4 regions of the Cupriavidus sp. FW305-3-2-15-C-LB2 genome follow, and region 1 is predicted to be linked to each of the others. Evidence: predicted binding sites of a transcription regulator. Region 1 holds the regulator's gene; each other region holds the start of a gene.
The links. The regulator sigma-54, encoded in region 1, starts transcription at its own class of promoters, with help from an activator protein. The targets are predictions, from matches to a motif close to TGGCANGNAANCTGCTTT.
Positions count from the first base shown of each region.

Region 2: AC3WRR_RS02900 (GTP cyclohydrolase II) is a predicted target of sigma-54. The motif match lies at 2,992-3,009, and genes of this name have one in related genera.
Region 3: urtA (urea ABC transporter substrate-binding protein) is a predicted target of sigma-54. The motif match lies at 2,743-2,760, and genes of this name have one in related genera.
Region 4: AC3WRR_RS07965 (ethanolamine ammonia-lyase subunit EutB) is a predicted target of sigma-54. The motif match lies at 2,272-2,289, and genes of this name have one in related genera.

Region 1 is NZ_JBYSZW010000048.1:36,375-41,386, reverse strand. Features, by position in the region: gene hprK (HPr(Ser) kinase/phosphatase) at 1-729, opposite strand, end outside; gene ptsN (PTS IIA-like nitrogen regulatory protein PtsN) at 811-1,266, opposite strand; gene hpf (ribosome hibernation-promoting factor, HPF/YfiA family) at 1,723-2,073, opposite strand; gene AC3WRR_RS27600 (RNA polymerase factor sigma-54) at 2,122-3,603, opposite strand; gene lptB (LPS export ABC transporter ATP-binding protein) at 3,737-4,537, opposite strand; gene lptA (lipopolysaccharide transport periplasmic protein LptA) at 4,606-5,012, opposite strand, start outside.
Region 2 is NZ_JBYSZW010000002.1:213,556-218,567, reverse strand. Features, by position in the region: gene upp (uracil phosphoribosyltransferase) at 1-303, opposite strand, end outside; gene AC3WRR_RS02905 (URC4/urg3 family protein) at 377-1,699, opposite strand; gene AC3WRR_RS02900 (GTP cyclohydrolase II) at 1,696-2,934, opposite strand; gene AC3WRR_RS02895 (acyltransferase family protein) at 3,211-4,311, opposite strand.
Region 3 is NZ_JBYSZW010000039.1:40,845-45,856, reverse strand. Features, by position in the region: gene urtB (urea ABC transporter permease subunit UrtB) at 1-1,281, opposite strand, end outside; gene urtA (urea ABC transporter substrate-binding protein) at 1,433-2,689, opposite strand; gene cyoD (cytochrome o ubiquinol oxidase subunit IV) at 3,045-3,413, opposite strand; gene cyoC (cytochrome o ubiquinol oxidase subunit III) at 3,413-4,057, opposite strand; gene cyoB (cytochrome o ubiquinol oxidase subunit I) at 4,063-5,012, opposite strand, start outside.
Region 4 is NZ_JBYSZW010000007.1:115,883-120,894, forward strand. Features, by position in the region: gene AC3WRR_RS07950 ((Fe-S)-binding protein) at 1-327, opposite strand, end outside; gene AC3WRR_RS07955 (FadR/GntR family transcriptional regulator) at 508-1,179, shown strand; gene AC3WRR_RS07960 (AI-2E family transporter) at 1,225-2,262, opposite strand; gene AC3WRR_RS07965 (ethanolamine ammonia-lyase subunit EutB) at 2,467-3,849, shown strand; gene eutC (ethanolamine ammonia-lyase subunit EutC) at 3,860-4,645, shown strand; gene AC3WRR_RS07975 (aminoacyl-tRNA deacylase) at 4,745-5,012, opposite strand, start outside.

The DNA of each region.
Region 1 (5,012 bases):
GCGACGCACCAACTGCACCACCAGCTTGATCTTCATCTTCCGGCGCACCGCGGTCTCACCGAAGATGGTCTTGATGTCGAGCAGGCCCAGACCGCGTACTTCAAGCAGGTTCTGCAGCAGCGGCGGGCAGCGGCCTTCAATGAAATCCGGCCCCAGGCGCACGAAGTCCACGGCATCATCGGCCACCAGCCCGTGGCCGCGCGAGATCAGTTCCAGGCCCAGTTCGCTCTTGCCCAGGCCCGATTCGCCCATGATCAGCACGCCCATGCCCAGGATGTCGAGGAATACCCCGTGCATGGTCACGCGCGGCGCGGAGATACGCGACAGGTACAGGCGCAGGTGGTCGATCACCGCGGCCGACGACACCGGCGTGGTGAACAGCGGCGTGGACGAGCGCGTGCAGCGCAGTTCCAGGTCGGGCGGCGGCTCCATGCCGTCGGCGATCACCAGGAAGGGCGGCTCCAGCAGGATCAGCTCGCCCATCTGGCGCTTGCGGGTCTCGTCGTCCAGCCGCTGGTAATAAGTGATCTCGGGCTTGCCGAGCACCTGGATGCGGTTGGGGTGGATCAGATTCAGGTGGCCCACCAGGTCGGCGGCGGAGGTGGCTTCGCGGGCGAACTCCACATCGAAGGCGCGATCCGCACCTTCCAGGCCGGCCACCCACGAGAGTTTGATGTCGGCTGCGTTGTCGTCGAAGATGGACTGGGAGGTGACGCCGGTGAGTTCCATGCGGTATGACTGGTGGGGCGGTTTGCGAAGCGCCTTGGCGCCTGCCCGGTCTGGTGCCGGCCCGCTTGAGGGATCAGGGGATCAGGGATGCCATGCGATCAGCAACTGATGGACGGCATCGGGCGTGGGCAGCGTGGCCAGCCCTTCACGCATGTCGCGGTCGGAAAGCAGTTGCGCGATTTCGGACAGGATTTCCAGGTGCTGCTGCGTAGCCTGTTCGGGCACCAGCAGGAAGATCAGCAGCGATACCGGCTTGCCATCGGGCGATTCGAACGGAATTGGTTCGGCCAGGCGCATGAACGCGGCCAGCGGCTGCTTCAGGCCCTTGATGCGGCCGTGCGGGATTGCCACGCCGGCGCCCAGGCCGGTGGATCCAAGCGACTCGCGCGCGAACAGGTTGTCCGTCACGATGGCGCGCGCCACACCATGGTTGTTCTCGAAGAGGAGCCCGGCCTGCTCGAACACACGCTTCTTGCTGGTGACGCTGACGTCGAGGGTGATGTTGCCGGGTGGCAGCAATTTGGCCAAACGATTCATGGGCGATGCGCAGGATTTCAGTTAGCGGGCGGACCGTTCCGCCGGGCAGTGGGCTGGCTCCGGCCTGCCGTTGGCCTGGCCGGAGGCGTCCGGCCCATTATAGAGCAGCGACTACTCCCGCATTGTGCAGCGCAACGGGGCAAGCCGGTGCAGAAAGATACATGGTGATGCAATGGTGCCTCCGCGGCGGGGAGCCGGTGCACCGGTGCGGGGCACGGCCAGGATTCCCTCTCTTTGTATGGCGCAGCATACACCTTGGCGCAGCGCTTGCGAACACCCTTGCTCATTCGGGTGAAAAGCATCGGCTCCGGCGCCACAGCCGGGCCGCGCCGCCAGTGCGGGCGCGGCATGCCGGCGGCAACCGGGAACGCGAGGGCGCAAAAAAGCCGCGCTTCTTGGCGCGGCTTGCCTGTTCAATCCTGATTCAGCAGCCCGCTGCGGGGCTGCCGGGCACGGTCATTGCTGCATTTGCGCTGCGGCCATCTGGTACTTGACCGCTTCGCGGTCGTGGCCTTGCACGCGATCCTTGTAGCGGATCACCTGACGGTCCAGCTTGTCGACGAGTGCGTCGATCGCTGCATACAGGTCTTCGTGATGCGCTTCGACAAAGATGTCCTTGCCCTTGAGATGTAGATTGATTTCCGCGTACTGACGCCGGTCCTTTTCTTTATGGTTGTCGACAGAGAGCAGCACACTAACGCCAATGACTTGATCGAAATGCCTGACGATTCGCTCCAGCTTCGTTTCCACGTACTCACGCAGAGGGGGCGTGATGTCCAGGTGGTGTCCACTGATCTTGAAGTTCATAGCGCTTCTCCTTCTGAAAGAGCCTCACCAGGCAGGCGGTGGGCTCGGCTACAAAGACTTGCGGAGATTGACTGCGGGGATCTTCAGGGCTTCGCGATACTTGGCAACGGTGCGGCGTGCGACAACGAAGCCTTGTTCGCCCAGCAGTTCGGCAATGCGACTGTCGGAAAGGGGATTCCTCGGGTCTTCGGCTCCTATCAGTTGCTTGATCAAGGCGCGGATGGCCGTTGACGAAGCCGCGCCACCGGTTTCGGTGGACACGTGGCTGCCGAAGAAGTACTTCAGTTCGAAAGTACCCATCGGCGTTGCCATATATTTATTGGTCGTCACCCGGGAGATGGTTGACTCGTGTAAACCCAGTGTATCGGCAATCTCCCGCAAAACCAAGGGGCGCATGGCGATTTCGCCGTGGCTGAAAAAGTTCTTTTGACGCTCGACAATGGCCTGCGAGACACGCAGGATTGTGTCGAACCTCTGCTGGATGTTCTTGATCAGCCAGCGCGCCTCCTGCAGCTTCTGCTGCAGCCCGGCGGTGCCGGACTCACCCTTTGCGCCACGCAGGATTTGCGCATACATGTCATTGATGCGCAGCCTCGGCATCACATCCGGATTGAGCTGCGCGATCCAGCCGCCGCCTCCCTTGCGCACGAACACGTCCGGCACCACGAAGTCCGCCTCCGGGCGGCTGTATGCATGGCCGGGGTAGGGCGCCAGCGAGCGGATCAGTTCGTGTGCGGACTTCAGCGCCGCTTCATCCACCTGCAGCGCCTTCTTCAGCCGCGTGTAGTCGCGTACTGCGAGCAACTCCAGGTGGCTGGTCACGATGTTCAGGGCCAGTTCGCGCTGCGGGTGCGTCAGGCGCCGCAACTGCAGGGCCAGGCACTCGGCGGCGTTGCGCGCGCCCACGCCGGGCGGGTCGAAGCTCTGCAGCAGCGTGAGGATGGCGTGGACCTCCTCGATCTCGAACTCGAGTTCTTCCGGCAACTCCGTGCAGATCTCCTCAAGCGATGCGCTCAGGTAGCCATCGTCGTCGAGCGATTCGATCAGGAAGATGGCCAGGCCCTTGTCGCGCGCCGAGATCTTCAGCGGCGTGAGCTGTTCCATCAGGTACTCGCGCAGCGTGGGCTCGGCTTCGCGCAGCTGCATCGGCGTTTTTTCGTCCTCGTCGCCCTGGGGGCGGCGGGCAAAGTCGTCCAGGCTCCAGTCGCTGCTGCCATAGTCGTCGCCGTTGCCGCTGTCGCCATAGCTGTCGTCGTCAGCCGCGCCGTCGGCGCGGGCCTCGCCATTGCCCTGCGGCTCTGCCGGCGCGGGCGCCGGTGCGCTCTGCAGGTTGACCGAGCCGTCGGCCGCCACGCGCAGCGGGCTTTCGATCCAGTCGTTCTCGCGTTCGAGCAGAGGGTTTTCCGTCAGTGCCTGTTCGACCTCTTGCTGCAGTTCCAGCGTGGAAAGCTGCAGCAGCCGGATCGACTGCTGCAGTTGCGGGGTCAGGGCCAGATGCTGGGAAAGGCGGAGCTGTAGCGACGGTTTCATGCGACCTATTCTATGCGCATCTTTCCGTTGTTGGAACGGAAATTGCTATCGCTTATGCGGTCTGATCGCTGCTGGCTGTGGCAGGCCCACGTGCGCCCGCGAATAGCCTGCCGCTCCATGGCAGGCCGCTGCATCACATGCGGAAGTTCTCGCCCAGGTAGACGCGCCGCACTGCGTCATTGGCGATGATTTCCTCGGGCTGGCCCGCGGCCAGCACCGTGCCTTCGCTGATGATGTAGGCGTGGTCGCAGATGCCGAGCGTCTCGCGCACGTTGTGGTCGGTGATCAGCACGCCGATATTGCGTGCCTTGAGGAAGCTGACGATGCGCTGGATCTCGCCCACGGCGATCGGGTCCACGCCGGCGAAGGGTTCGTCCAGCAGGATGAAGCGCGGCGACGACGCCAGCGCGCGCGCGATTTCCACGCGGCGGCGCTCGCCGCCCGACAGCGACAGCGCCGGGTTGTTGCGCAGGTGCGCGATCTGCAGGTCGTCGAGCAGCGAATCCAGGCGGCGCTCGATCTCGGCCTTGGGCAGCGGCTTGCCGTTGCTCACCTGCAGCTCCAGCACCGCGCGGATGTTCTCTTCGACGTTGAGCTTGCGGAATACCGAGGCTTCCTGCGGCAGGTACGACAGCCCCATGCGCGCGCGCTCGTGGATCGGCAGGCCGCTGATGTGGTCGCCGTCGAGCACGATATCGCCTTCGTCCAGCGCCACCAGGCCCACGATCATGTAGAAGGAGGTGGTCTTGCCCGCGCCGTTGGGCCCGAGCAGGCCGACCACCTCGCCGCTCTTCACGTCGAGCGAGACGTCCTTGACCACCGTGCGCGAGCCATAGCGTTTCTTCAGGTGGCGCACGACCAGCGTGCTGCCGCCGGCAAGGACGGTGGAGGCTTCGACGGAAGGCTTGTCGGCGATGGTTGCGGTATCGGTCATTGGCACAGTCTGGCGTTCAGGCGTTTCTGGCGCCGGCCGCATGCGATGCACGCAGCCGGCGCCAGGCGTCAGGGTTTGTTGGCAGGCGCGGGCGCCGGCTTCAGGTCCAGCGGCGAGCCGCCGCTGCCCGTGGCGCCGGCCTTCTGGTCCTGGCGCGGCGACAGCACCGCGCGCACGCGGCCGGACGGATTGGCGGCCGCGGCATCGCCGCTACCGCCGCCGGCAGCCGTGTAGAACTCCTTGCGGCTGTCGTAGGTCAGCACCGCGCCGCGGATCTCGTCGACCTGCTTGGCGCCCTGCAGGCGCGCCATGCGGGCATTGCCGATCAGCTTGGAGTACTCCTGCTTGCCGTCGTACTCGATGCGGTCGCCCCAGCCGTCGATGTATTCGTCGACGCCTTCGCGCTTCTGCCGGATGTAGGCCTGCTTGCCCGGCTTGGCGGTGGCCACCGCGAACTGGTAGCCCTCGGGATCGG
Region 2 (5,012 bases), on a different contig from region 1:
GTTGCCCGCGCGCAGGATCGACACCAGGCACAGCTTCTTGCCCGACAGCACCCGCGACTGCATCGGCGCGATCGGCGTGCGGATGGCGACCGTCTCCATGGCCAGGTCGCGCGTGGCTTCGTAGGTCAGCAACTGGCTGATTTCACGCACCAGCCGGCGGAAGTTGTCGGTGGTGGTGTCCTCGCTGCGCACCAGGGTGACCTTGTGCTGCACCAGCGGGTGGTCGACGACCAGCACCCCGGCCAGGCCGGCAGGATCGGCATCGAGTGGTTCAACAGCGGGAACAGCGGACATGTCGTTCATGGTGACGCTCCAGATGCCAGGTTTCACACGCAATGCCTGCCGGCAAGGTCGGCCGCCTGGCGGCCGACCTTGCTCAGAACACCGTGCCGTCGCTGATGATGGCGAACGGCGGCGCGCCACCCGGGCGCCGCTTGGCGGCAATGCGGCGCCCCGCCGCCCAGGTGCCGCCTTCGAGCACGCGCGCCAGCGGGAAATTTTCTTCCTGCAAGCCAAGCGCCTGGCGCACGCCGTCGGCCACCAGGTCCAGGCCGGTCACGGTCAGCGCGCGCCATTCGACGATCACGGGCTCATCCACCGCATGCGGCACGGCGGCAAAGCCGGGGTCGCGCGGCACCATCAGCTCGAAGTCGTAGAGCAGGCCGCCGTTGCGGTATTCGGGCAGGCCCGTCAGCGCGTCCAGCCCGGTCACGGTCAGGCCGGCGTCCTCCAGCGGCTCCAGCAGCGAATACGTCAGCCATTGCGTGAGCTTGTGGAACGGCACCAGCCCGCCCGGCGCGGCCGGATGCCGCCAGCAGTCGCCCAGCGACACGCCTTCGACAATGATCCGCCCCGGCCATACCGGCCCCAGGCCGACCAGCAGCGTGCGCAGCAGGAAGCCGGCGTCGAGGTGCCCGTTGACCGCATGCGCCTTCAGGTAGTCGTACAGGTTGCCCAGCCGTGCCGGCCGGCCGAACAGCGCCGGGGTCGCCTCCATCACCTCGCCGAGGCGGCGCAGCAGGCCGGCGCGGCCTTCCAGCCCCACCAGCGGGTTGTGCTGCGCGACCTGGAAGGCGTGGGCGATGCTGTCGGCATCGATGCGCTGCAGCCGCTCGGCGTCCGCGCGCAGCGGATCGCCCGGCGCGGCCGAGAAGCCGCCGCGCGCGAACAGGTCGAAACTGGCCACGCCCAGCCCTTCCGAGCGCGTCAGCACCAGGTCGCTGGCCGGATCGCGGTAACGCCAGTCAGGGCCGGCGCCGGCATCGAGCAATACGCTTGGAATCACCAGGTCGATGCCGATGCGGGCGCGCTCCTCGCGGTGCTCGGGCCCGCTCAGCGCGGCACGCTCGCACAGCACCTGCCACCGGTCCGCGCGCTGGTCGACGCCGGCGCTTTCAAAATGGCGCCAGCGGCTGTGGTACGGCACCTGCAGGTCAGGATAGCGCTGGCGGATGGTGCTGGCGACATAGTCGGCAATGGCATGCACGCGGTCCGGATGCCAGGTGAAAAGTTCGGACGCGCCGCTGGCCACGTTCTCGGTGACCGCCGCGCAATGCGTGCGCACCGCCTCGGCACACAGCAGCGCCGAAGCGGGATGCCCTTCCGGCACCGGGCTCAGCCAGCCGGCACCAGGCCGCATCTCGTTACCTGTGCCCTGGCGGTCCATGCCGGGCTTGCCATCCTCGGGAAACATCGTCATTCGTTCAACCCCCTGCCCTTTGCCAGGGCCAGTTCGTTCGCATCCGGCGGCGTGTAGTGCGTAAAGTAGCCCGCGGCCACCTTGGCATCGATCTCGACACGGGCGTCGGCGGGAATCAGGGTCTCGGGGATGGCCACCTGCTCGACCACCTCGATGCCCTGCGCCACCAGCGCGCCATGCTTCATGTTGCTCATCGACGCCCAGCGGTCGATGCGGCGGATGCCCAGCCAGTGGAACACATCCGGCATCAGCTCCTGGAAACGCATGTCCTGCACGCCTGCCACGCATTCGGTGCGGGCAAAGTAAGTCTCGGCACGGTCGCCGCCCACCTGCCGCTTGCGGGCGTTGTAGACCAGGAACTTGGTCACCTCGCCCAGCGCGCGGCCCTCCTTGCGGTTGTAGACCACCAGCCCGACACCGCCCTGCTGCGCCATCTCGATGCACACCTCGATGCCATGTGCCAGATACGGCCGGCAGGTACAGATGTCTGACCCGAACACGTCCGATCCGTTGCATTCATCGTGCACGCGGCAGGCCACGCGGGTTTCAGGCTTGCCCAGCTGGCTCACGTCGCCGAAGAAATACAGCGTCATGCCGCCGATGGGCGGCAGGAACACCTTCAGGTCCGGCCGCGTCACCAGTTCCGGGAACATGCCGCCGGTCTGCTCGAACAGGCTGCGGCGCAGCACGCTTTCCTTGATGCCGAAACGGGCCGCCAGCCCGGGCAGATACCAGACCGGATCGACCGCAGCCTTGGTCACGCGCACATCGCCATTGGCATGGAGGATGTCGCCGTCGGGCTTGAGCCGGCCGGCCGCGATGGCCGACATCAGCTCCGGCATGTTGATATGCGCGCGGGTGACGGCGATGGTCGGGCGGATATCCACGCCGGCCGCGATGCGGTCGGCAAACACGGTGGACACCAGGTGGCCCCAGGGATCCAGCGAAACTATCTTCTCCGGGTCGCCCCACTGCGGATGCGGGCCGATCGCCTCCGCCGGCGCGGTATCGGTCAGGTCGGTGCGATGGTCGCGCTGCAATGCGCCCGCGGCAACCGCCAGGGCCCGGTAGATGGCGTAGGCACCTGCGTGAGTGCCGATCACATTGCGCTGCGCCGGATTCGCCAGGCTGGCGATGACCGGCCCGCGCTCGGCCGCCGTGGGGGCGCCCCAGTGGATAGGCTCGGCCGGCTTGTCGCGGCGTGCGTGCGAGGTCAGGACGATATGGTCGGACATGGCACCCTCGGTTCCCGATGGAATCCTGACCAAATGGTCAGGTTTACGATTCCATACTAGGCAACCTTTGTGCCATCGCCCAATGCCATTTACGCGAGTGTTGCTCCGATGTGTGTGGCGCCGAACGCAAGTTTGCGCGGGCGGCATGCACGCATGGCGTGCAGGCGACGTGGCATGACGGGTGCACAAGCACCAACAAGAAGCGCGCACGGCCATGCTGGCACGTCGCCGTCCGGGAGAAACCGTACCACCGCTGCACGGCCATGCCTGCAAACGTTACACGCTTTGCCGGCTGGCGCGGTCGCGGCCGTTGCCCAGTAGCGCACGCAGCGCCGCCAACGGCCGGGCGCTTTCGATGTAGCGATAGAACAACGCGCCGGCCACATTGCTGAGCGCCCATGCGGCAACCATGCCGAGCGCGTTCAGCACCGGCTGGCCCGGCGCCAGGTTCGACACCAGCGCGTTGACCAGCAGGCAGACCGGAAAGTGAACCAGGAACACCGAATAGGAAATGCGCCCGAAGAAGCCGATCACGCGCGCCCGCGGCCAGCGCTCCAGCCAGCCGCCGCGGCGCGCCACCGCCAGCAGCAGCGCAGTCGCCAGCGCCACCGCGATGCGCAGCCGGAAATCGAAGGCCAGCGCCGCCAACGTTACCGCGCCGAGGACCAGCAGCGGCAACACCGGGCGACCGGGGTTGGACGCCCAGTAGGCCAGCGCCCCCATGCCATAGGCGCCGAAGAAGTACAGCGCCCAGATATCCCACGCGGCATCGCGGTTGAACCAGAACAGCGATGCCACCGCCACCAGCACCACAATGCCAATGCTGACCCCGGCACCCGCCGGCGCTTTCCCGCGCGCCACGGCGCGCGCGGCCCACAGCGCACCCAGCAGCAGCGCAAACAGCTGCAGGTCGATGGCCACGTACCAGACCCCGGCCGAGAGCGCGTCGACATCGAGCACGTTATGCAGCAGCGTCACGTGCGCAAGGAACTGCAGCAGGCCGGGCGGCGCAGGGATCGAATCATGCACCATCCATTGGCGCGCCAGGGCGGCCCCGGCAATGCTGAGCAGCAGCGCCGCAGCAAATGGCACCACCAGCTTCTGGTAGCGCCGCCACAGCACCAGCAGCGGATGCTGGCTGATTTCCAGCTGGCCATGCGGCGCCAGGCTGCGCGCGGCGAGGAAACCGCTGACCACCAGAAAGACCTGCACGGCGATGCGGGCGTAGTCGTAGAGCCAGTCCACCAGCCCCGGGGCCAGCCGATACGCGGTATCGGACATCGGGCCATAGAAGGCCAGGTGATGGAGCACGATCAACTGGGAGCTGACCGCTTTCAGGGCGTCAATGCACGGCAGGCGCGACGGACGGGGGCTCATTGTTATAGGAATGTTGCGATTGGCACGGAAGGCGCGATTCTACCTGCTTGCATCCGCTCAAATGTGGCATATGCACCACTACATAATAGATTCGTTACACACTGCCCCGGCTTGTTGCGAGTTTGCAGGCACATGGCTTCATGTCTTAGCCAGCAGGCATTGGCTTATGAAAATGCTGCGCAAAACAGTCAGGGGCCAACAGGAGCCGGCATAAGGAAGTGCATACACAGGCGGCAGCTCTTTCCACGAAGCAAGGCTTGTGAGTCAGGCACGTGCCTTTATGCGTCGCGGCCCAGAATATACAGCTGTCGGGTGGATACGGGGATGTCAGGCTTGAACCACACATTCCAGGAGAGCTCTGTTGTGCGCCAGTAGCATAAGCTAGAGGCAGGATTGCCACCTGGGGTCCGCTTATGCAGCACCGCACGCTCTTCCCCCGCACCGGTCACGCCTTCCGTTGCGGCTTGGCTGAGTGCTCCCTCATTGCCCTTCTGGCCGCAGCCCTGGCGGGATGCGAGGGAGTCCCCCGGGATACCGCGGCGACACCGCCACCGCCGCGTCAGCCGATTGCGCCCAGCGACGACGTGTACCCCGCCCCGACCACGGTACGCGACACGCGACCTGCGGTGCGCACTCCGTAGGCGGCGTTTTCCTACGCGGCCGGCATCCGGCCTTTGCACCCGGATGTCATCCCCCTGTCA
Region 3 (5,012 bases), on a different contig from region 1:
CGTGGTGGCGCGCACGAACAGCCCCAGCCGCGTGCGGTTCAGCACCGCCCACGCCACCGCCACCACCGCCAGCGCGAACAGGATGATGACGATGCGGTTGTACGGGATCACCAGGCCCGGCATCCATTCGATGCCGCCGCTCATCCACGCCGGGTTGGCCACTTCCACGTTCTGCGCGCCGAACAGCGTGCGCACCGCCTGCATCAGCAGCAGGCTCACGCCGAAGGTGGCCAGCAGCGTTTCCAGCGGGCGGCCGTACAGGTGGCGCAGCACCAGCCGCTCGAGCACGAAGCCCACCAGCGCGGCGGCCAGGAACGAGGCCGGCAGCGCCGCCGGCAGGTACCAGTCGAACGCACCCGGCGCGTAGGCGCGGAACAGCGACTGCACCACGTAGGTGGCATAGGCGCCGATCATCAGGAATTCACCGTGCGCCATGTTGATGACGCCGATCAGGCCATAGGTGATGGCCAGCCCGAGCGCGGCCAGCAGCAGCACGCTGCCCAGGCTCAGGCCGGCGAACAGGTTGCCGATCAGCTCGGCGCGGCGCTGGTCGCTGCGCAGCGTGTCCAGCGCCTGCTGCGCGGCCAGGCGCACGTCGGCATCGGGCTCGCGGTAGTTGCCGGCGCTGTCGCGCTCCACCAGCGGCGCCAGCTTCTGGCGGCTCTGCGGGTTGCTGTCGCTGCCGAGGATGCGGATGGCTTCAAGCCTCGCGTCATGCGCTGCGGGATCGGCCGGCTCGGCCAGCACCAGGTTGGCCCAGATCACGTCCAGGCTGGTGCGCAGTCCGGCATCGGCCTCGTTCTTGCGCGCGGCTTCGACCGCGGCGCGCGAGGCGCTCTCGGGCTGGTCGCGCAGCGTGGCGATGGCCTGCGCGCGCACCGCGATATCGGGCGACTGCAGCAGCAGGCTGCTGGCGGCGCTGTCGACCAGCGCGCGCAGGCTGTTGTTCAGGGTCAGGGATTCGAGCTCGTCGGCTTTCACCGCGACCGGTTTGCCGGTGACGGCATCGACGGTCTTGTCGCCATCCTGGCGCACCATGCCGACCGACGGCGCATATTGCAGCGCGTCGTCCTGCAAGGCCTTCAGGATCGGGCCGGCCTGTTCCGGCGGGGCCTTGGCCAGCGCGGTCAGCGCCGCGGTCTTGGCATCGAAATCGTCTTCGGCCAGCGGCCTCAGGTCGGCCTGCGTCAGCGCCGCGGCCCACGGCGCAGCCGCCAGCAGCAGCGCCGCCAGCAGGGCGCGCAGCCATGGCAGGATGGAAACGGATAAGGGATTGCGCATAGGTGCTGGCGAGTTGCGGAATGAGTGTTTGGGGAGAAGGCAGGTGTCCATGACGAAGCGAGTACCATCTGGCTGGCAAGCGCCAGCCCTCTCCCCCAGCCCCTCTCCCGCAAGCGGGAGAGGGGAGCCAACCGGCAGCGGGTGGCCCGGCTTACATCACCTTGTCCGGCTTGCCTTCGTTACCCGCGATGAACGGGCTCCACGGCTGCGCGCGCACCGCCTTCGGCGTCTTCCACACCACCGAGAACTGGCCGTCGCCCTTCACTTCGCCGATCATCACCGGCTTGTACAGGTGGTGGTTCTCGCCCATGGTCAGCGTGAAGCCGTCCGGTGCCTTGAAGGTCTGGCCGTACATGGCAGCGCGCACCTTGTTGGTATCGGTGGTGCCGGCCTTCTTCACGGCCTGCGCCCACATATGGATGCCCACGTAGGTGGCTTCCATCGGGTCGTTGGTCACACGCTTGTCGCCGCCGGGCAGGTTGTTGGCCTTGACCCATGCCGCCCACTGCTTGCGAAAGGCGTCGTTCTCGGGGTTCTTGACCGACATGAAGTAGTTCCATGCGGCCAGGTGGCCCACCAGTGGCTTGGTATCGATGCCGCGCAGTTCCTCCTCACCCACCGAGAACGCCACCACCGGCACGTCCTTGGCCTTCAGCCCGGCGTTGCCAAGTTCCTTGTAGAACGGCACGTTGGAGTCGCCGTTGATGGTGGAGATCACCGCGGTCTTGCCGCCCTGCGAGAACTTCTTGATATTGGCGACGATGGTCTGGTAGTCGCTGTGGCCAAACGGGGTGTAGACCTCTTCGATGTCCTTGTCGGCCACGCCCTTGCTCTTCAGGAACGCGCGCAGGATCTTGTTGGTGGTGCGCGGGTAGACGTAGTCCGTGCCCAGCAGGAAGAAGCGCTTGGCGCCGCCGCCTTCCTTGCTCATCAGGTATTCCACCGCCGGAATGGCCTGCTGGTTGGGCGCTGCACCGGTGTAGAAGACGTTCTTCGACATCTCTTCGCCTTCATACTGCACCGGGTAGAACAGCAGCGAGTTCAGCTCTTCGTAGACCGGCAGCACGGATTTGCGCGACACCGAGGTCCAGCAGCCGAAGGTCACCGCGACCTTGTCCTTGGTGATCAGCTGGCGCGCCTTTTCCGCGAACAGCGGCCAGTTCGAGGCGGGATCCACCACCACCGGCTCCAGCTTGCGCCCCAGCACGCCGCCGCTCTTGTTGATCTCGTCGATGGTCATCAGCGCCACGTCCTTCAGCGACGTCTCCGAAATGGCCATGGTGCCGGACAGCGAGTGCAGGATACCGACCTTGATCGGTTCCTTGGACTGCGCCATGGCCAGCGGGCTGGTACCGATCATTGCCGCGGCGGCTATCGCCGACAGCTTCAGCATGTCACGTCGTTGCATTTGCAGCTCCCGTTTATGGTGTTAGTCAGGGACTACGCTCCCCGGGTGATGCTTCTGCAACTAGCGTGCCATGGAGGCAGGCCGCCTGATACCCACCGCACCCCCGGCAGATGGCGTGCTGGCGCGGCGCGCAGGCGCTGCCGCCGCCCGCGATCGCGCATCCGCACCAGAGCAGTGCGGGCGGCGCACGCACCACTCCCGTGCATCTGCGCAATTCCGTGCGGGCGGCATGCGCAAGGCACCAGGCGATGCGCGTCCCCGCACCAAGGCCGGGCACCACGCCCCAAGGCAGGCGACGGGCAAAAAAAACGGGGCCCCTTGCAGGGCCCCGCTCTCGATGCCAGGACGTTGGTCCTTACATCACCATCATGTTGGCATTCAGGTTGTGCATGATCCACAGCGAACCCGCCACCACGATCACCAGGATCAGCGCCGTGAACAGCAGCGCGATCACGTTGCTGCGCTGCTCGGACGACGTGTCCAGGTGCAGGAAGTACTTCAGGTGGACCAGGATCTGGACCGCGGCCATGCCGAGGATGATCCAGAGGATGGTGCCCTTGTCCATGCTGCCGTCCATCACGAGCTTGAACGGGATCACGGTCAGGATCACGGCCAGGATGAAGCCGATTGCGTACGACTTGAAGCTGGCGTGGGTGTCATGACCCGCGTGCGAGTCGTGCGAGTCGTGGGCGCCGTGCGCCGCCGGTGCGTTGTGTTGTGCCATCACAGATGTCCCATCAGGTAGACCACGGTAAACACGCCGATCCAGACCACGTCCAGGAAGTGCCAGAACAGCGACAGGCACATCAGGCGCTTGCTCAGGGTCGGGGTGATGCCCTTCTTCGACAGTTGCCACATCAGCACGATCATCCACAGCATGCCGCTGGCGACGTGCAGGCCGTGGGTGCCGACCAGCGTGAAGAACGACGACAGGAAAGCGCTGCGGCCCGGGCCGGCGCCTTCGGCGATCAGGTGATGGAATTCGTTGATTTCCATCGCCATGAACGCCGCGCCCAGCAGGAACGTGATGCCGAGCCACACCTGCACGCGGCTCAGGCTGCGGTTCTGCAGCGAGATCATCGCCATGCCGTACGTGATCGAGGAGAACAGCAGGATGAAGGTCTCCACCAGCACGTAGTTGAGCTCGAACAGCTCCTTCGCCGACGGGCCGCCTGCCAGTTCGCCGCGCAGCACGGCGAAGGCCGCGAACAGTCCGGCGAAGATGATGCAGTCGCTCATCAGATAGATCCAGAAGCCATACACCGTATTGGCACTGGTATCGTGGTGCGCATGGTCATGGCCATGCGCGTCGGCTTTGGCCGGTGCGCCGGCCTGCGCGGGGATGCGGTCTAGGACTTGAGTCGACATGGTTCTCAGGCTTGCGAAGCAATGCGCTGCAGATGGCGCGTTTCGATCTGCTCGACCTCGGTGGCCGGCACGTAGTAGTCGATATGGTCGTCGTTGCTGCGGTGGATAAACGCCCACACCATGCCCACCAGGCCAACGATGGCCATCCACCAGATATGCCAGGTCAGGGCAAAGCCGAACACCAGGCTGAAGGCGCCGATGATGAAGCCCGCGCCCGTGTTCTTGGGCATGTGGATCTTCTCGTAGCCTTCGGTCGGCAGCGTCTCGCCACGGGCCTTCATGTCGGAGAACGCGTCCAGGTCACGCACCACCGGGGTGTGCGCGAAGTTGTAGAACGGCGGCGGCGACGAGGTGGCCCACTCCAGGGTACGGCCGCCCCACGGGTCGCCGGTCACGTCGGCCAGCTTCTTGCGGTCGCGGATCGACACCACGATCTGCAGCACCTGGAAGAAGATGCCCAGCGCCACGAACACCACGCCCACGACGGCCAGGTACAGCCACGGCGTCCAGGCCGGGTTGTCGGTGTGGTTCAGGCGGCGGGTCATGCCCATCAGGCCCAGCACGTACAGCGGCATGAAGGCGAAGTAGAAGCCGACCAGCCAGCACCAGAAGGCGCACTTGCCCAGGCGCTCGTTCAGCGTGAAGCCGAACGCCTTCGGCCACCAGTAGGTGATGCCGGCCAGGTAGCCGAACAGCACGCCGCCGATGATCACGTTGTGGAAGTGGGCGATCAGGAACAGGCTGTTGTGCAGCACGAAGTCAGCGGCCGGCACGGCCATCAGCACGCCGGTCATGCCGCCGATCACGAAGGTGATCATGAAGCCCAGCGTCCACAGCACCGGCGAGGTCATCTGGACCCGGCCGCGGTACATGGTGAACAGCCAGTTGAAGATCTTCACCCCGGTCGGGATGGAGATGATCATGGTGGTGATGCCGAAGAACGCGTTGACGTTGG
Region 4 (5,012 bases), on a different contig from region 1:
GGCCACCGGATCGTCGGCAAAGAGCTGCGGCCAGTGGTGGCGCATCATGCCCGCGCATGAGCCCGATGGCACGATCACCGGCCAGGGCTGGCTGAACAGGTCGAGTTGGGCGCGCGCCACCGCACGGGCCGCGTCGGGGTTGCCGCTGCTGTAGGCGGGCTGGCCGCAGCAACTCTGGCCGCGCGGGAAGTGCACGGTGAGCCCTTCGCGTTCAAGCAACCGCACGGCGTCAAGGCCGGCCTGCGGCACGAACATGTCGACGAGGCAGGTGGCAAACAGGTAGGCCTGCGTGGGGGCAGGGCCGGTGGGGTACTGACGATCCTTCATGTCTCGCTCCGGACGTGCTGGGGTCGCACGTTTCGGCGCATAATTCCCGCTTCCGCGCGGCGGTACAAATTGGTTGGACCAATCTGCCCGACGACGCGCGCAAGCTCAGGAGCGAGGACACACGGCATGACGGCAGCGGCAGCAAGGCACGGGCGCACCCGCGGACGCGTGGAGTCGGTCATGCGCCGGATCGAGACCGCGCTGCTCGACGGCACCTGGCCGCCCGGCACGCGGCTGCCGGCCGAGCGGGTGCTGGCCGGGCAATACGAGGTGGCGCGCAACACCGTGCGCGAGGCGATCCAGCGCCTGGCCGCGCGCGGCCTGCTGCAGAGCCGGCGCGGTGCCGGGGTCTACGCCACCGACCAGCTGCGCGCCGGCATTGCCTCGCCCTGGGGCCAGCTGGTGGCCGACCACCCCGCGCTGCGCGACGACATCCTGGAGTTCCGCCGCGTGCTGGAGGGCGCGACCGCGTATTTTGCGGCGCTGCGCGCGGATGCCGCTGACGTGAAGCGGATCCGCGCCCTGATGGCCGAGCTGGAACGCGCGCGCGCCGCCGACGACAAGCAGGCAGAGGCCGATGCCGATGCGCAGCTGCACGACGCCATTGCCCAGGCCTCGCACAACACCATGTTCCTGCACCTGCATACCAGCGTGATCGGCATGCTGCGCGAGCACATCACCATCAATGGCACCGGCCTGCGCGAACAGGACGACGGCGCGTCAGACCTGTTGCTGCTGCAGCATCGCACGCTGTGCGATGCGATTTGCGCGCGCCGCCCGGAAGAGGCGCGCACCGCCATGCAGACCCATATCGACTTCGTGCGCAGCCGGGTGGAGCAGGACGGCGCCTGAGCAGGCATTGGTCCTACCACCGCCGCGGCGAGCCGGCTGCGGCACTCAGATCAGTCCGGCGCCGGCCAGCTCCCGCTTCAGGTAGGCATAGAAGATAGGTCCGGCGATCACGCCCGGGATGCCGAACAGCGTTTCCATCAGCAGCATCACCATCAGCAGTTCCCACGCCGCGGCCTGGATGCGCGCACCGATGATGCGCGCGTTCAGGAAGTACTCCAGCTTGTGGATCACCACCAGGAACACCAGCGACGCCACCGCGATCGGCAGCGACACCGACAGCGAGGCCACCACGATGGCCGTATTGGAAATCAGGTTGCCCAGCACCGGCAGCAGCCCGGCAACGAAGGTGATCACCACCAGCGTCTTGGTCAGCGGCAGGTGCACACCAAAGAGCGGCAGCATCAGCAGCAGGTAGATCGCCGTCAGCACGGTGTTGATGGTGGAGATCTGGATCTGCGCGAAGATGAACTGCGAGAACGCCTGCTGCAGCGTGCGTGCGCGCGCCACCAGCGCCGCGGCCAGCGGCCGGCGATTGGGCCGAACCACCGCGCGGTACAGCGCCACCATCGCGCCGATCACCAGCCCGATCAGGATATGCACCAGCGTGCGCAGCACCTCGGCGCCCAGCTTCTGCGCCATCGCGGCATGCTCGCGCAGCGTCTCGATCAGCGTGTTGGCCAGCTCGTCCACGCCCTTGGGCAGCGCATCGCTAAGCCACGGCGGCATCTGCCCGCGCGAGCGGTCGATGATGTCGGCCACATGGTTGAGCAGCCCGTCCAGGGTATTGCCTTCGCCACTGACAAAGCGCACCAGCAGCCAGCCCGCCAGCGTCAGCCCCAGCAGGATCAGCGCCGACAGGATGGCCACGGCCAGGGCGTCGTGGCGCTGGTGCAGGCGCTGCAGGCGCGGCGCCAGCACGTCCACCAGCGAGTACAGCAGCAGGCCGGACAGCAATGCCGCCACCAGGTTGGCGTGGAGCACGGTCCACAGCGCCAGGGCGGTCAGCAGGTAGGCGACGGTGCCGACGCTGTACCACGCGGCCGGCAGCAGGCGCGGGGTGGCGGTCGGGTCTGGGTCTTTCATCGGGGTCTCCGGCATGCAATTTGCTCAAAATTTATTCTGGATTCTCGCCGATCCAGATGTTGTTCCTGAGTCAGGCCGTGTGCGCTGAGGCGATGTTGGCATCACGGCACACGCAAAGGCTGTCTATATTAGGGGGAATCGCGCCCGGCAAGGCGCCCGGCGCACCGCTGTCATCGTTTTCTCCAGAGTCCAGGAACGGAACGCATGGCCTACACCCACACCATCGGCACCCACCGCCACGTCTTTGCCGACCTGCGCACGCTACTGGCCCGGGCCAGCCCGGCGCGTTCCGGCGACGCGCTGGCGGGCGTTGCCGCGGCCAGCGAGCAGGAGCGGATGGCCGCGCGGCTGGCGCTGGCCGAGGTGCCGCTCAAGCAGTTCCTGACCGAGGCGCTGGTGCCGTACGAGGACGACGAGGTCACGCGCCTGATCCTGGACCGGCACGATGGCGCGGCCTTTGCCGCCATCGGCGCCACTACCGTGGGCGACCTGCGCAACTGGTTGCTGCTGCATGAAACCGACAGCGCCATGCTGGCGCGGGTGGCGCCGGGCATCACCCCGGAGATGGCCGCCGCGGTCAGCAAGCTGATGCGCAACCAGGACCTGGTGGCGGTGGCGCGCAAGTGCCAGGTGGTGACGCGCTTTCGCAGCACGGTGGGGCTGCCGGGCCGGCTCTCGGTGCGGCTGCAGCCCAACCACCCGACCGACGATCCCAAGGGCATTGCCGCGTCGATCATCGACGGGCTGCTCTATGGCTGCGGCGATGCCACCATCGGCGTCAACCCGGCTTCGGACAACCTGGGCGCCATTGTCTCGCTGCTGCGCATGATCGACGAGCTGCGCAGCCGCTTCGACATCCCCACGCAATCCTGCGTGCTGACCCACGTCACCAATACCCTGCGCGCGATCGGGCAGGGCGCGCCGGTGGATCTGGTGTTCCAGTCGGTGGCCGGCAGCGAGCGCGCCAATGCGGCCTTCGGCATCAGCCTGGCGCTGCTGGCCGAGGCGCACGACGCCGCGCAGGCGCTGGCGCGCGGCACCGTTGGCGACAACCTGATGTACTTCGAGACCGGGCAGGGCAGCGCGCTGTCGGCCAATGCGCACCACGGCGTCGACCAGCAGACCATGGAGGCGCGCGCCTACGCGGTGGCGCGCGCGTTCGCGCCGCTGCTGGTCAATACGGTGGTGGGCTTTATCGGTCCCGAATACCTGTACGACGGCAAGCAGATCATCCGCGCCGGTCTGGAAGACCACTTCTGCGGCAAGCTGATGGGGGTGCCGATGGGCTGCGACGTCTGCTACACCAACCATGCCGAGGCCGACCAGGACGACATGGACACGCTGCTGACGCTGTTCGGCGTGGCCGGAATCAATTTCATCATGGGCGTGCCCGGCGCCGACGACATCATGCTCAACTACCAGAGCACTTCGTTCCACGATGCGCTGTACCTGCGCGAGGTGCTGGGGCTGCGCCCCGCGCCGGAGTTCGAGGCCTGGCTGCAGCGCATGGGCATTGCCGATGCCAGCGGCAGGCTGCTCGAGCCCGCCGCGCGCCAGCCGCTGCTGCAGATGGCCCACAGCCTGTAAGGTACAGCCGATGACGGCCAGACGCCCGCCTCCCGCCGATCCTGCCAACACCGATGCCGATCCCTGGCAACGCCTGCGCCAGTTCACGCGCGCGCGTGTAGCGCTGGGCCGTACCGGCCACAGCCAGACCACCGATGCGGTGCTGGCCTTCGGGCTGGCCCATGCGCAGGCGCGCGATGCGGTGCACCTGCCGCTGGACGTGGGCGCGGTCACCGCGGCGCTGGATGCGGCGGGGGTGCCGAACCTTGCCGTGCACAGCGCCGCGCCGGACCGCGCGCACTACCTGCGGCGCCCAGACCTGGGCCGGCGCCTGGACGATGCCAGCCGCGCGCGGCTGGCCGCGGCACGCCCTGGCGAGGCGCCCGATGTGGTGTTCGTGGTTGCCGACGGTCTGTCCGCGCTGGCCACGCAGACGCACGCGCTGCCGTTGCTCGATGCCACCCGCCCGCGCCTGCCGCTGACATGGCGCATCGGCCCGGTGGTGGTGGCCGAGCAGTCGCGCGTGGCGTTGGGCGACGAGATCGGCGAGCTGCTGGGCGCGCGCCAGGTGGTGATGCTGATCGGCGAACGGCCGGGCCTGAGTTCGCCCGACAGCCTTGGCATCTACCTGACCCATGCGCCGCGCACGGGCCGCACCGATGCCGAGCGCAACTGCATCTCCAACGTGCGCCCCGAAGGCCTGCCGTATGCGCAGGCCGCCGACCGGCTGGCCTTCCTGCTGCGCGGCGCGGCGGCTTTGGGCCGCTCGGGCGTGGACCTGAAGGACGACAGCGTGCCGGCGTTGCCTGAAGGCTGAAGCGTCTCCCTCGCTCACCCGCCCGCCAGCAGCAAAACGGCCACCACGCGGGTTAGCAACCCGCGTGGCGGCCGTCCAGTGGCCAATAAAAGGCGCCGCTTACATCATGCGGCGCGAAAACTGCCCGTGCCCAGCGTCCGACATCAACTTCGAGAACTGCTCGCCGCTCATGTGCACCAGTTCCTGGTGGTCGCCGCCTTCGAAATACACGTCGGGCTGCGCCATCAGGCTGTCGTCCACATAGGTCTGCATGCCGTAGGCCATCGCCACCGGCGGGATCGCGCCGAGGTCGCAATCCTTGAAGATCTCGCGGATCTCGTCCTCATGCGCCAGCACCAGGTTGCGCCCGGTCTGTTCGCAGATGGCG